DNA from 2 places in the Priestia sp. FSL W8-0524 genome. Region 1 is predicted to be linked to the other one. Evidence: riboswitches for the same ligand, from Rfam matches in the RefSeq annotation. Region 1 holds a riboswitch; the other holds the start of a gene.
What was found. A riboswitch is a leader RNA that binds a small molecule or an ion and turns the genes downstream of it on or off. The one in region 1 is predicted to bind thiamine pyrophosphate.
Positions count from the first base shown of each region.

Region 1 (7,512 bases):
TTTAATGTATACGGTTGATCCGCTAACTTCTGTATTTTGCATACCAGCTCCAATGACAGTGGCTCGCGTTGTTTCAGCGGCTTGAGATACCTGTATGGCTTGAAACTGATAAGCTAGCAGCGGACCAATGTCTCCGTGTATGGCCACTTCCTTCACTGTTTTTGGTTTCTCCTTCTCTATCATGGCTCCTACTCCTCCCGAGACCATGATTGTCTCTGGCCGAGTAGAAGATCTTGTATGAGGGGAAACGAGCAGCAAAGAGGTTTGCTTCAGTGCGCTCACATAATCCACGGTTTCTTTAGCTAGCAATTTGCAAATAGACGAGAGTTTTTCAAATGTTGCTTTTTCGCCTTCTTGAAGCATCAGAGAATTATTTTTTAAAAATTCAGTTAAATAAGACGAAACGTAGGTAACAATACCATCTTCGTTTAGTCGAATTAATCTTCCGCCTACATGCAGGGTAAACGTTTCAATCACTTTTCCATTTTGACATAAGGCGATGTTAGCAGTGCCTCCACCTACATCAATATTGGCAATCACTTTATTGGTTTCAGCAGAATGTTCGATTGCTCCCGATCCTTTTGCCGCTAACATTCCTTCTAAGTCAGCACCAGCTGTTGCAACAACAAAATTCCCAGCGTGTTCAGCTAGATAGTGAACGATACTCTCTGCATTTTGCTTCCGAGCCGTTTCTCCTGTGATGATCACAGCACCCGCCTCCACTTGATCTAAGGAGATCCCTGCTTTTTTGTACTCTTTTTCTAGTAATAGCGTTAACCTTCGAACATCGATTTCAACCTCGTTTACCATAGGTGTTGTATAGATGGAACTTGCATACGTTACGCGACGATCAATAATTTGACAGCCTGGCAGCGTAAACTGATTTTGTTGATTTGCTATTAACAGTTTGCTTACAATCAGTTTTGTTGTGCTTGTTCCAATATCTAAACCTATGCTCGTGATCCATTTCTGTAGCATACGATCAATCCTTTATCTCGTTTGAATATGTTGACTATCATAAAACAGTTTTTTGAATATTTCACTAACTATGTTATCAAACCTGACACACTTTTGTGTAAACAAAGGTGACAAATAAGAAAAAAGACTAAATCTTGGCAGATTTAGTCTTTTTTCTTATGATGAGTGTGATTTAGTTACAATCATTCTTGATGCCGATGGAATTAACAATGAAAGGATAATTAGACATGATAGCAACGACCCAATCATCGAAATCCCATTCATCGAGAAAGAATACCATAGAACAGGCATTCCTTTTGGTGCAGCAAATCCCCAAAATATTAAACCGGCAATAAAATGGCAAAAATAACGAGCAAAACTTCCTATAATTAAAGATAAGATAATAAAAAAGAAAGCTTTTGATCTTTGATTATTAGCTAAATATCCTTTAATAGAACTAGAGAAAATCCCGCCAAATCCAATAAAGGTAACAGCGATAATATACTCTATAAAAGCTTGCAACGGGGTTAAAATATACGCATTTCCTAAAGCTAGTTGCAATATTCCCCATAGAAATCCAGATAAAGCTCCTCCTTTAACTCCCCATCGAAAACACATAATAAAGATAGGAACCATAGAGAACGAAATGCTTACACCTATTGCAATTTTTATAGAAGGTAAAAGATCAATCAAAAAAGCCAATGCTGCAAAAATAGCTATTTCAATTTTAGCCTGTAAAGGTAATGCTTTATTCACGTTTCTCACTCCTGTTTTTGAATCATTCATATCAAACGGTTTACACAGGAGTAAGCAAATATATGCTACTATTCCCACATTCCTACGCTAGCGTTAACTAACAGGTTCGAAGGGTCTGAACATTTCGTTCACTCTCAGCACGGCGGCTCCCCCTGTGGTACGTTTGGATATTTATGTAGTATAAAGACAATGTTTATTATACCATACGTAACAAAATAGATTCGAGAGATTTCAAAGATGTTTCTATTTTCTGAATCTATTTTTTATAATGACAATCGTTTTAGTATTTGTTATACTTCTTTTATGTCAATTGAATATAAAAAACCCTCATCCTAATCGATGAGGTAGAGGTCGCAGTTTTTAATAGTAAAGTAACGGAAATGCAGAGAACATTGAGGATGTTGCTTGAAAGGAAAAATTGCCGAAGTTTAAATCACTTCTCGGTTGATTTAAGCTGGGGCTGTCTCCGAACAGGAACAGAACTGTCACATCATGCGAGTGATGTGAAGAGCTATCTTCACGGAAGGTTGACGCGGTTTTCAGATTTAAAAGCGCGCACATATACTGCGGGCTTTTTTTATGTTATCCCGTCTCTTTCCGTACATTCGAAAGGAGTATTTATCTATGCAAGAGCAGCAAGAATTAAAACGTGGGTTGAAATCTCGCCACTTAACGATGATTTCATTAGGAGGAGCCATCGGAACCGGCTTATTCCTAGCAAGTGGTGGAGCAATTCACACAGCAGGACCTGGGGGAGCGCTTTTAGCTTACGCTATTATTGGCGTAATGGTTTACTTTTTGATGACCAGTCTAGCAGAGCTCGCAGCTTATATGCCTGAAGCTGGTTCATTTAGTACGTATGCGTCTCGTTTTGTAGATCCATCCTTTGGTTTCGCTCTCGGCTGGAACTACTGGTATAACTGGGCTATTACGATTGCAGCTGAATTATCCGCTGGAGCCCTTATTATGAAATTTTGGTTCCCGAACTCTTCTTCTATTTTATGGAGTGCCCTGTTTTTATTAATTATGTTTGGGCTTAACTACCTTTCTGTAAAAGGATTTGGTGAATCTGAATTTTGGTTTTCGTTAATTAAAGTAGTAACGGTTATTATCTTTTTAGTTATTGGTATTATGATGATTTTTGGTATCTTTAACAATGAAGCACCAGGTTTTAAAAACTTCACGCTTGGTGATGGACCGATTCACGGTGGATTCTTCACTGTACTAGGTATCTTTATGGCAGCTGGTTTTTCATTCCAAGGAACAGAGTTGCTTGGAGTCGCAGCTGGAGAAAGTGAAGATCCGGAAAAAACGGTTCCTCGCGCAGTTAAACAAGTCTTCTGGCGCATCTTGTTATTTTATATTTTAGCTATTTTTGTTATTGGAATGCTTATTCCATACACAGCGAATTCATTAGCAAGTGATGACGTGCGAGTAAGTCCGTTTACTTTAATATTCGAACGAGCAGGTCTGGCGTTTGCAGCATCAGCGATTAATGCCGTTATTTTAACAGCTGTTTTATCTGCTGGTAACTCAGGCATGTATGCTTCTACGCGTATGCTGTGGAACTTAGCGAAAGATGGAAAAGCACCAAGGTTCTTAGCAAAAGTGAATAAACGAGGCGTTCCAGTTAATGCCTTAATCGCAACGGCACTTGTCGGTACACTTGCATTTGGTGCTTCATTTTTTGGAGACGGTGCGGTATATACGTGGTTACTTAACGCTTCTGGTATGTCTGGTTTTATTGCTTGGTTAGGAATTGCGATCAGCCACTATCGTTTTAGAAGAGCATTTGTTGCTCAAGGTCATGATTTGAGTGAACTTCCATATCATGCAAAACTTTTCCCATTTGGCCCTATCTTTGCCTTTATTTTATGTGCCGTTGTTATTTTAGGCCAAAACTATTCGGCGTTTATGGGTGACTCGATTGACTGGTACGGTGTACTTGTTTCTTATATCGGACTTCCTTTATTCTTAATTGTGTGGTTAGGATACAAATGGACGAAAAAATCGAAGCTTATCCCGTTAAAAGAATGTCAAGTAACAGTGAAAAAATACGAATAAAAAAAGCTCTCTATTCTTTGGGACTGACCCCCTAGAGTGAGACAAATAAAAAACACCTTTAAGTTAAAAAACGGGTATGTAGTACCTAACAATAACTTGGAGGTGTTTTTTCTATGGGGACAAGAGTCAGTTATCCGGTAGAAATAAAATTAAAAGCGATTGAAATGAGATTAGCTGGTATACCTGTAAAAGAAGTATTGTCACAGCTGAATATTCGTAATCATACCCAATTGAAAACGTGGATGACATGGTATAAAAATGGAGAAATGCATCGATTTGGACAGCCTGTAGGCAAGCAGTATTCATATGGAAAAGGTCCTGAATTTAAAAGCGAGACGTCTAAGTTAGAGGCAGAGAACCGGCAGTTAAAGCAACAGATTGAGATCTTAAAAAAGTACAAGGAATTGGAAAGGAAGTGGTACCAGAAATTGTAGTAAACACAGTGGAAGAGCTAAAAGGTCAGGTGCCTATTTATCAAATCTGTTTACATCTTAATATCCCTCGATCCACTTACTATCGTTGGAAGCAACATACAAAACGGGATACATTAAAGAAATGGATGGAACAACAAGTTGGTGAACAATGTCATAAACACAAGTTTCGATATGGCTATCGAAAGATTACAGCATTACTCAATCGAACGATGAAGATTAATCATAAGTTTGTGCAGCGTGCCATGCAGAAGTATGGTTGGCAATGTCGCGTAAAACGGAAGAAACGTCAGCGAACAGGGCAACCTTATCAGGTTGCAGAGAATGTATTAAATCGTGAATTTCGAGCTGATCGTCCTCTTCAAAAACTAGTGACGGATATTACCTACTTGCCTTTTGGACCCAAACAGTTGTATCTTTCAAGTATTCAGGATTTATTTAACGGAGAAATCATTGCGTATTCCATTGGTGATTGTCAAAACGTAGCGTTTGTTTTAGATACGTTAAGTCAACTTCCTTCTTTGCCTGAAGGATGCACGCTGCATAGCGATCAAGGTTCCGTGTACACATCGTATGCTTATCAACAAAAAATCAAAGAAAGAGGCATTACCATGAGTATGTCCCGCAAAGGGACTCCCGCAGATAATGCCTCTATCGAATCGTTTCATTCCTCGCTAAAGTCTGAAACGTTCTACCTTGACGAGTTGACATATACTACGACCACCATCGTAGAGCAAACCGTCAAAAACTATATTACTTATTATAACAATGCCCGTATTCAAACAAAACTAAACAACCAGTCACCGGTACAATATCGGCAACTGGTCGTTTAAAAGGTGTTTTGATCCCTGTCTCAAAAACAGGGGTCAGTCCCCTTTTGAATAGAGAGCTTTTTTTATATGAGCTGATCGGCAAAATGAAGAGATATATAAGCGGGTTGGTTTTTCATAACAAGCATATAACCTTTGAGGGGACGGTTATAGTAATCAGCAGCTTCGATATAATAAATACGCTGAATTAACCTGCTTAAATGAGTTGCAAAAGATGGAAGTTGGTGATTAGGAATGGTTTGGATGTAGTCTATGATTTCTTGTTTAGTTTGAAGGCCTGAACGGGTACATTCTAACAGATGAAAAAGCGGATCTGCTGCTATAGTAGATAGTTCAGAATTGTGTTTGATTCTATTCAGCTGGATATGCAGTTCTTTTTGGGACCATCTTTTCGGCACAGCTCTTAGATGTTGATATTGAAAATGTGTACTCATGATAGCTAACACCTTTCGTATTAAAATAATAAAACAACTTATTATTTTAATAACCTTTACACATGAAACTAAAACGTTACAATGTGTAAAGGTGTCATACATCTTATAAAATAAGCTGATAAAAAAGTACATCTTGCCACTGATCAAATTTCCAGCCCACTTCTTTAAACTCTCCGCAAAATGTAAAATTAAATTGCTCATGCATTTTGATACTGATATCATTCCCTTTTGTAATTCCTGAAATGACAACGTGATGGTCGAGCTCTTTAGCTAATTCCAAAATGCGCTTCATAAGCTGTTTCCCAATACCATGCCCTTGTTGATTTTTATCAATATAAATCGATAGCTCTACTGTTTGAATGTACGCTTCTTTATCTCGATACGAGGAAAGCGAAGCATAGCCCGCTACTACTCCATCTTTTTCCGCGACAATAAGTGGAAAAAGTTCATTGCTAATATGATTATTAAACCAGCCCCTTCTTTGTTCTACTGTTACAGGCGTTAAGTCAAAAGTAGCAGCACTTGTTTGAACGGACTGATTATAAATTTCAACAAGCATAGGTAAATCTTCTTCTTTAGCATAACGAATGATCATATGTACAAACTCCTTATAGTATAGAATTATCTTTATTTTACTTCTTTTAAGAAACATAATCTACATAAAAAACCGATGTGCGTATGCACATCGGTTATTGGTTTTGGGCATATTGAAAGGTTTGAAGGACTTGAAGAGTCTCTTTTGTAGAAACGACCGTTGCAAACTCTCCGTGCAAGGAAGACAGTGCGAATGTATGTACATCTTCTGCAAGAAGTCTGGTTTTTCCATCGTAGGACATACAATCAAAACAGGCCGTTGCATCGTTCACAACATACGTCCTATACCCTAGATTTCCAGCCATGCGCGCAGTCGTAGAGACGCAGTGATTAGTAGTTAGTCCTATTAAGATAAGCGTATCATAGCCATTTGCTTTTAAATAGCTATCTAGCTCTGTTCCAATGAAACAGCTGTTCACGTGCTTGCGAATTAAGTATTCGTCTTCTTGTGGACCAAATCCTTCTTTGAACTGAAACCCCTTTGAACTTGGATGTAAAGGAGAGTCTGGATTTTCTGATGCATGCTGCACGTGAATGACAGGATAGTCTTGGCGCCTCCATGCTTGCAGTAGCGTCAGCATATTCTTTTCTGCATCTAAATTGTTTCTTTCTCCCCACTGGGGTGAATAAAACCCTTCTTGTACATCGATAAGTAGCAACACTGGCCGGGAACGTAGCATAAGCATCATCTTCTTTCGTCTTTATTTTAAAATGGAAATAACGTATGTGCATCCATCAGGACCGGCTTTTGAAGAATGAACCGTTTGTTTCGGTAAATGTATCCGATCTCCGGCCTGACATAGAACCGTATCACGTTCAACTGTAAAGTAAATAGATCCTTCAAGGATATGAAGAATTTCATCAGTTGGATGCGTATGAGACGGATGTGTTTGAAAAGCAATATCGTGCTGTACTTCAACGTATCCAGTATACGCCGGAAGCAGCTCTTTAATTACTTCTTCAAACTTTCCGCCAACTCCTTTTTTAATAGAGGCTTTTTTTACGTCCATGCTGCTCACTCCTTTTTAATTTAAATGGACACTGTCCGGTAGTATGGTTATTATCATCGTGTAAAAAATATTGCTTCCACTCTCTGTTTTCCTGCTGTCCATACCAGCCTAACTCAGGGTGAGCTGATACGTCATCATATGTTTTTAACCGATCGCGGACGACTTTTTGTACATGCTTCCCTATTTTTGAATCTCCTGTCATACCTTCAAACACCCACCGCGGCTGAAATGTAATCATAAATCCTCTGCTCTTACGGCTTTTACGTAGAGAATGAGCAGGCGTATTACAGACGACAAAAATAGGTTCTCCGTGAAAACAAAATTCCCATAATGCATCTTTTGGGTCTTTCGGAATATCTTGCGGCCATTTCTTTTGATCAATTTGATGAAGAAACGTCAGCGTATCCCAGAACATCGTTTCGTACTCTTCCATTGA
Region 1 is NZ_JBBOUG010000001.1:2,313,440-2,320,951, forward strand. Features, by position in the region: gene NST66_RS11710 (ethanolamine ammonia-lyase reactivating factor EutA) at 1-978, opposite strand, end outside; gene thiT (energy-coupled thiamine transporter ThiT) at 1,135-1,743, opposite strand; TPP riboswitch at 1,776-1,876, opposite strand; lysine riboswitch at 2,051-2,235, shown strand; gene NST66_RS11720 (amino acid permease) at 2,338-3,777, shown strand; one part of gene NST66_RS11725 (IS3 family transposase) at 3,891-4,161, shown strand; one part of gene NST66_RS11725 (IS3 family transposase) at 4,161-5,041, shown strand; gene NST66_RS11730 (hypothetical protein) at 5,104-5,472, opposite strand; gene NST66_RS11735 (GNAT family N-acetyltransferase) at 5,576-6,067, opposite strand; gene NST66_RS11740 (cysteine hydrolase family protein) at 6,162-6,746, opposite strand; gene NST66_RS11745 (cupin domain-containing protein) at 6,768-7,076, opposite strand; gene NST66_RS11750 (YqcI/YcgG family protein) at 7,051-7,512, opposite strand, start outside.

Region 2 (7,512 bases), 470 kb from region 1:
TTGTCAAAACTAGACGACATTAGCCTTCTATGTAAAGAAAACGCATATTTTGTAAAAAAATGTACAGAAATGCGCAAATGGCAAAAATGGAAAACATAAAAGAAAAGGAGAGTATAGAAAACAGTTGACGGGAAAAAATGAATCCTATAAGATAAGTTTAAATGTTTAAGTTCTTGAACATATAAACATAAGGAGTGAACACTATGTCACAGCATTATGCGCTCATCACCGGTGCGTCCGGAGGAATAGGTAAAGAGTTAGCTTATCAATTCGCAAAGGATGGCCATTCTTTAATTTTAGTTGCCAGAAGTGCTGATAAACTAACAGCGATTAGAGAGAATTTAAAATCTACTTATAATATTGACGTAATAACGGTTGTAAAGGATTTATCAAGAGAAGAAGAGATACAGTCACTGTATGAAGAACTTAAAAATAAAGAAATGCACGTTGATTATTTAGTGAACAATGCAGGTTTTGGACTATACGGTAAATTTATTGAAACAGCTTTAGATGAAGAGTTAAACATGATTGACTTAAATATCCGAGCATTAACTCATTTAACAAAATTATTTTTACCCGATATGGTCAAAAGAAATCACGGGAAAATTTTAAACATTGCGTCCGTTGCTGCATTTATGCCGGGTCCGCTTATGACAGTGTATTACGCAACGAAAGCGTACGTATTATCTTTCACAGAGGCCCTTGAAAATGAATTAAGAGGTACCAATGTAACGGTAAGTGCTCTATGCCCGGGTCCAACTAAAACGGGTTTTAGCGACCGGGCCCAGCTGAGCAATTCCAAGCTTTTTCAAAGCGGTGCAATGGATGTAGAAGCAGTTGCTAAAGCGGGCTATAAAAAATTTATGAAAGGGCAGACGGTTATCGTACCAGGAGTACAGTTTCGTTTCGCCACCTTCATCCCGCGCTTTGTACCAAGAAAGTGGCTTTCATCCGTTGTCCGCAGAACACAAGAAATTAAATAAAGGAGAATATTTATGAGTGAAAAAGCAGTGGAGTTATTTCGTGCCAGCATTCCTATTTTTCAGGCTCTAAGTGATTCAGCAAGACAAGATATTATTTTGCTGCTCGCGGAAAAAGAGCCTTTAACCGTTAATGAAATTGCAAACGAGTCTACTTTATCACGACCGGCAATTTCTCATCATTTAAAAATTTTACGTGATCAAAAGCTTGTGCAAATTGAGCAAAAAGGAACGCAGAGATATTATTCATTGGCTTTAAACGAGGCAGTTGAGCTATTAAAAAGCTTGCTTGCTACAGTTGAAGCTGAATGTTTATAGGGAGATGAAAGAGATGAACCACGAGCAATTCTATATCACAGATGAAACGGTCATTGAACATATTGTCTCTACACAAAAGCAGTATTTCTATGCACAAAAGACAAAGAGCATCAGCAGCCGCATTCAAGCGCTGAATAAGCTCAGAGACGCAGTCAAACAAAACGAGCAGAGAATTATGAATGCTTTAAAACAAGACTTGAATAAATCTGAAGTAGAGGCGTACACGTCGGAAATTGGGATTTTACTAGAGGAAATTCGGTTTACGCTTAAGCATTTAGCAAAATGGATGAAGCCTAAAAAAGTAAAAACCGCTTTAACACACGTGGGCTCTAAAGGGAAAATTGTGCCTGAACCGTATGGAGTCGCGTTAATTATTGCTCCGTGGAACTATCCGTTTCAATTAGCGCTGTCTCCTTTAGTAGGAGCGATTGCTGCTGGAAACACGGCGATTATAAAGCCTTCTGAATTAACGCCTAGCGTATCTCGGGTTATACAAGAATTACTAGCTGAGGCTTTTGATCCCGCATTTGTGACGGTGATTGAAGGCGCTGTAGACACGACGAGCCTGCTTTTAAAACAGCCCCTCGATTATATTTTCTTTACGGGAAGTGTAAATGTAGGGAAAATTATTATGCAAGAAGCAGGGAAGCAGCTTATTCCCGTCACGCTGGAGCTAGGAGGAAAAAGTCCTTGCATTGTACATGAAGATGCAAACCTAGATCTTGCAGCGAAGCGAATTATGTTTGGCAAAGGAATGAATGCAGGCCAAACGTGCGTTGCTCCTGATTATTTGCTCGTGCATAAAAAGGTAAAAGCGCAGCTAGTGGAGAAACTTCGCGAAGCGATTTATCAATTTTACGGTAGTAATCCGCTTGAAAGTGAGCGCTACGGCCGTATTGTCAGTGAGCGCCATTTTATTCGGCTAGTTGAGTTTTTAAAAGACGGAAACGCTATAGTTGGAGGCGGGTATAATAAAAGTACGCTCACAATAGAACCTACGGTGTTAAGTGAAGTAAGCTGGACATCAGACGTTATGCAAGAAGAAATTTTTGGGCCTATTCTTCCTATGATTGAATACGAAACGCTAGACGAAGTTATTCATAAAGTTCAAGAAAAAGCTAAGCCGTTAGCTCTTTACTTGTTTACGGAAAGTGCAAATGTACAAAATGTCATAACGGAGCGTCTTTCATTTGGAGGAGGCTGTATAAATGATACGCTTATGCATATCGCTACGCCATATTTACCCTTTGGCGGAGTTGGAGAAAGCGGTACGGGCCAATATCATGGAAAAGACAGCTTTCAGACATTTTCTCATTTTAAAAGCATGCTGTCTCAAACAACCAAGTTTGATTTGTCATTCCGCTATCCTTCAGAGAAACAAAACTTGAAAATGATTAAAAAATTATTGAAATAAAAAGCCTCCTGATAGGAGGCTTTTTCGTTATTTTGAAAGTGAAAGCTGAGAAAGCGGCCATTTTTCTTGTGTATACGCCATTTCCCAAAATAAATACTCCAGCTCACAGCTTTTGATAAAGTGATCTTTCATACGATTACGTTCTTCTTCAGTCGCTTGCTCGGCGAGTTCATCAAGCTTGTTACAAAACCATTGTGTTGTGCCATTCATTTCTTCATTATTATAAAACTGAATCCATTCATAAAAAGGATGAGAAGGAGATGGATTTACTTGTTCTGTAATGCGCTGGCCAATTTCAACGTACGTCCACGGACATGGAAGAAGCACGGCAATGATTTCCGCTAAGCTGCCTGTATGCGCAACGCTTGTCATATGGTTAATGTAGTGGCTGGCCGTTGGTGAAAGAGCCTCAGTGTGGAGGTCTTCATAGCGTACGCCTGCTACTTCACAAAAATTATTATGAGGGTGTACTTCACTATGTAATACCGTAGAAATGCCGGCATTAAAGGCTTCCATTTCGGTACGCGTGCGGCATTTTGTTAAAGCAGCGCCGTAAATGCGGACAAATGCTGTTAAGTATTCGTAGTCTTGAGAAACGTAGTGAATAAGCGCCTCTTTTGGCACGTCTCCTTCAGCAATTCCTTTAATAAAAGGGTGGTTAAAAATGGCTTCGTAAATATAGTTTGCTTCTTGTCTTAATTGAGATGAAAATGACATCAAAATCCTCCTTTAATATGAGGAAGTCACAAACAAGCACATAAAGGAAATAAAAAACACTCCGTTTATAAACGGAGTGGCAAAGGACAGTACAAAACTGAACATTGCCACTTTCCTACGCTGGTATGAGCCAGATCAGGTTCAAAGGGATCAAGAAAACTTGTCTCAGCCGGTCGGCACCCCTAGTGGACTTCCTATTAGTCTATGTTTAACTTACCATATATTCTGAAAAATAGAAAGCGTTATGGAAAATTGTTCCCTAACGGTTTTTATCTCTTAAAGAGGTAGCTTCTTGAAGCTATTTTTAATCATTTTTGTTTAAAAATGCATATTTTTAGGGAAGAAGAGGTATTAATGAAGGGAAGAGCCGTTTTCGTCTCCGAAACATTCCCATATAAATAGAAGAAAGGAGAGAACAAAATGGCAAAATTTCGTTTGTATGCTGTATTAAATGCAGTAGGCTTGGCTATTACACTTCTTGTGAATTATTTAGCAAATGCGATTCCAATAGGAGGCAAAACAACGGCAGAGGCTTCTGCGCAAGTTCCTACGTTGTTTACACCAGCCGGTTATGCCTTTGCTATCTGGGGCGTTATTTATTTGTTATTAACCATTTGGGTTATACGCCAATTTTTTGCAAGAGAAGATCAAAAAGAAATATATGCACGTATAGGCATTTGGTTTTTTCTAAACTGTTTGTTAAATAGTGCGTGGATCTTTATTTTCCAAAACGATTACTATAAGTTATCCCTTTTAGTTATGCTCTTTATTTTAGGCACATTAATGATTGTATATTCCATTATTCAGCATTCTCGGATGACGACATGGTTTATGCGTCTGCCGATTTCGCTTTATCTTGGATGGATTTCTGTTGCGACTATTGTTAATGTATTTGTCGTATTTCAAGCAAATGGAATACAGCACTTGCTTGGCCTAAATGAATTAGCATGGACGATTATTATGCTGCTGGTAGGGGCTGCGCTGGGCATTATGTTTACATTAAAAAACCGAGACGCTGTTTATCCGCTTGTTTTTATTTGGGCTTATATTGCCATTGCGGTGAAACAAAGTGGAAATCAGCCAATTGTCATTACTGTTATCATCTCGATTGTTTTATTAGCAATTGCTATTATTGTGGGACTGATTAAACGCTATAGACGTTTTTAAAAAGAAGCTCTAGCTTTTGTAAGCTAGAGCTTTTTATGATGCTCTTTTGATTGTAAAAAAGCAGCTGTAAAAGCAATTAAGCTAATTAAAATACCAAAAGGAACAACAATTGGTACGAATGATAAAATAAATGTCATAAGCGTAACCTCCATGTTGCATCGGTGCATAATGAAAAATTCAACTTTTTAAATTGAAGTTCCGCTATTATAGTATGCTAGGCTTTATGTTTGGAGCCTATATGTTTAGAAATAAACGAAAAAGGCAACATACGTTACATATAGTTTATATAGGAGGAGTTAAAATGGAAACATATTTAGTGGCTTACACAGATAAAGACGATATGGAATATAAACAAGTGACGTGCGAGAGTTATGAAGATGCAGAGCGTACGGTTCTTCGTTTAGAGAGAGAAGGGCATATGCATATTGAAGAAATATCAAATCAAGAAGCCTACCGTGGAGACGAATCATCGTACAGAGAATAATTTTTGAATAGAAACATCAAACTCAAAATGAAGAGGCAGCTGCTTCTTCATTTTTTCTATTCTATATAGATATCGTTTTATAGAAAAAAGTAAAACGGGAATGATTTTCTTCTGCATTTATGGTACAGTACTAATCAGGTGAGTTTTGAGTTTAGAAGAGGAGAGAGTAACATTATATGAGTAAAGGAAATCAGTGGTCTTCACGCCTCGGTTTTATTTTAGCATCTGCTGGGGCAGCAATTGGTCTAGGAGCGATATGGAAATTTCCATACGTAACCGGAACCAGTGGCGGTGGAGCATTTTTTGCGTTGTTTATTTTATTTACAATTTTTATTGGATTGCCGCTTCTGTTGGCAGAATTTATCATTGGAAGACATACGGGAAAAGAAGCGATTAGTGCTTATAAGGCAATTGCTCCAAAGTCCGCTTGGGTATGGATTGGCAGGCTGGGAGTACTCAGCTGTGTCGTTTTGCTTTCCTTTTACAGCGTCGTTGGCGGCTGGGTGATTTTATATACGATTATGAGCGTAACCGGTATGCTAAGCGGAAAAGAGTACGGCCCGTTGTTCAATGCCGTCATTAGCCAACCTTATGTGGTATTAGGTGCACAAGCGCTGTTTTTATTAATTACAGTGTTTGTTATTTCAAAAGGCGTACAAAAAGGCATAGAGCGTGCTAATAAATACATGATGCCACTGTTATTTATCTGTTTTATTATCATTGTGGTTCGCTCTTTAACATTAGACGGAGCTATGGACGGAGTAAAGTTCTTTTTAAAACCGGATTTTTCAGCCATTACAGGGTCATCTGTTCTCTATGCGCTCGGTCAGTCGTTTTTCTCGCTTTGCGTAGGATTATCCTGCATGGTGACATATAGCTCTTATTTAGGGAAAAAAGTAAGCTTGACGCGTTCAGCTGGCACCATTGCTATTTTGAACTTGTTTGTTTCGCTGCTTGCAGGCTTGGCTATTTTTCCAGCTGTTTTTTCATTCGGATTAAAGCCAACCGAAGGACCTGGACTTTTGTTTGTGGTCTTGCCAACAGTATTTGAGAAAATGCCGTTTGGCACCGTCTTTTTAGCACTGTTTTTAATTTTATTTCTATTTGCTACGCTTACGTCTGCTTTTTCACTGTTGGAAATTATCGTAGCTGCTTTAACCAAAGACGATCAGACAAAACGAACTCGCTACGCTTCTTTAGCAGGGATTCTTGTGTTTGTAGTAGGTATCCCATCAGCGCTTTCGTTCGGTGTACTAAAACATGTCTCACTTTTTGGCAGAAGTATATTTGACGTAGCTGACTTTTTTGTGAGCAATTTAATGCTGCCTCTTGGAAGTTTAGCTATTGCAATTTTTGTGACATTTAAAATGAAAAAAGAAGCCGTGTATGAAGAGTTTATTTCAGGAAGTACAAAAGGCGCTAAATTATTCAACGCATGGTTCTTTCTAGTTAAATATGTATTACCTATTATTATTATAGCTGTTCTGTTAAGCTTACTTGTTGCATATTAAAAAAAGCACTCATCTGAGTGCTTTTTTGTTTATTTTGCAAAAACGTGATTTCCGATTGTAATCGTAACCTGTTTTTGACGAAGCCATTGATCGCTTGTTTTATCTGGGTTAAAGAAGAATAACGAACCTTTTCCTTGACCTCTAAACGCTAGTGCTTCATTTACAGCTTTTTTTGCTTCAGCATCCGCTGCTTTATTAATTTCACCGTTTTGTACAGGTGTAAACTGTGTACCTTGATAAATGACATCATGAATAGAGTTTGGGAAAGAATCGCTATCCACGCGGTTTAAAACGACTGTTGCTACAGCCACTTTGCCAGCGTAAGGTTCACCTTTTGCTTCAGCTTGTACAAGGCGAGCTAACAATTCTTTATCGCTTTCGCTAATAGAGTTAGGGATTGTTAATGTTTCATTTGCATTAATAGAGTCGGTAGATTTGTGATTCGCTTCTTTTAACTGTTTAACCGTAACGCCGTATTCAGCGCCAATCTTGTAAAGAGTCTCTCCGGCTTTTACGCGATGGGTTGTTTCAGCGGCATTTGCCCCGTGACTCATGCCGAACATAGGAACTGCTAGTGCTCCAATAATTGCTAGTTTCTTAAACATAAAGTAAGTACCTCCTGAAATCCTTTTGAACGCCCCTTTTATCACGGATCGGTGCGTGCTGTGCACCGAACTTTATATGTACGTTTCAAAGATTAACAGGTGTCAATACATCTTGTCACTGCTTAAAACATACCAATCTAGGAAGATATTATAATAGTTAACAGATAATTTGAAAAATACGTTGACTGATAATAAAGGAGTGAATTATAATGAACGAGTAAATAGTTAACCGTTTAACTGGAGAGATTTTATGGGAGAAAAGATAACGATTCGTGATGTAGCAAAGCATGCAGGGGTGTCTGCAGCTTCAGTATCT
Region 2 is NZ_JBBOUG010000001.1:1,840,913-1,848,424, forward strand. Features, by position in the region: gene NST66_RS09210 (SDR family NAD(P)-dependent oxidoreductase) at 204-983, shown strand; gene NST66_RS09215 (ArsR/SmtB family transcription factor) at 996-1,298, shown strand; gene NST66_RS09220 (aldehyde dehydrogenase) at 1,312-2,712, shown strand; gene tenA (thiaminase II) at 2,740-3,429, opposite strand; TPP riboswitch at 3,525-3,623, opposite strand; gene NST66_RS09230 (TspO/MBR family protein) at 3,850-4,596, shown strand; gene NST66_RS09235 (hypothetical protein) at 4,898-5,080, shown strand; gene NST66_RS09240 (sodium-dependent transporter) at 5,257-6,591, shown strand; gene NST66_RS09245 (cell wall hydrolase) at 6,621-7,196, opposite strand; gene NST66_RS09250 (LacI family DNA-binding transcriptional regulator) at 7,447-7,512, shown strand, end outside.
Region 2: another riboswitch for thiamine pyrophosphate. It lies ahead of tenA (thiaminase II); the one in region 1 lies ahead of thiT (energy-coupled thiamine transporter ThiT).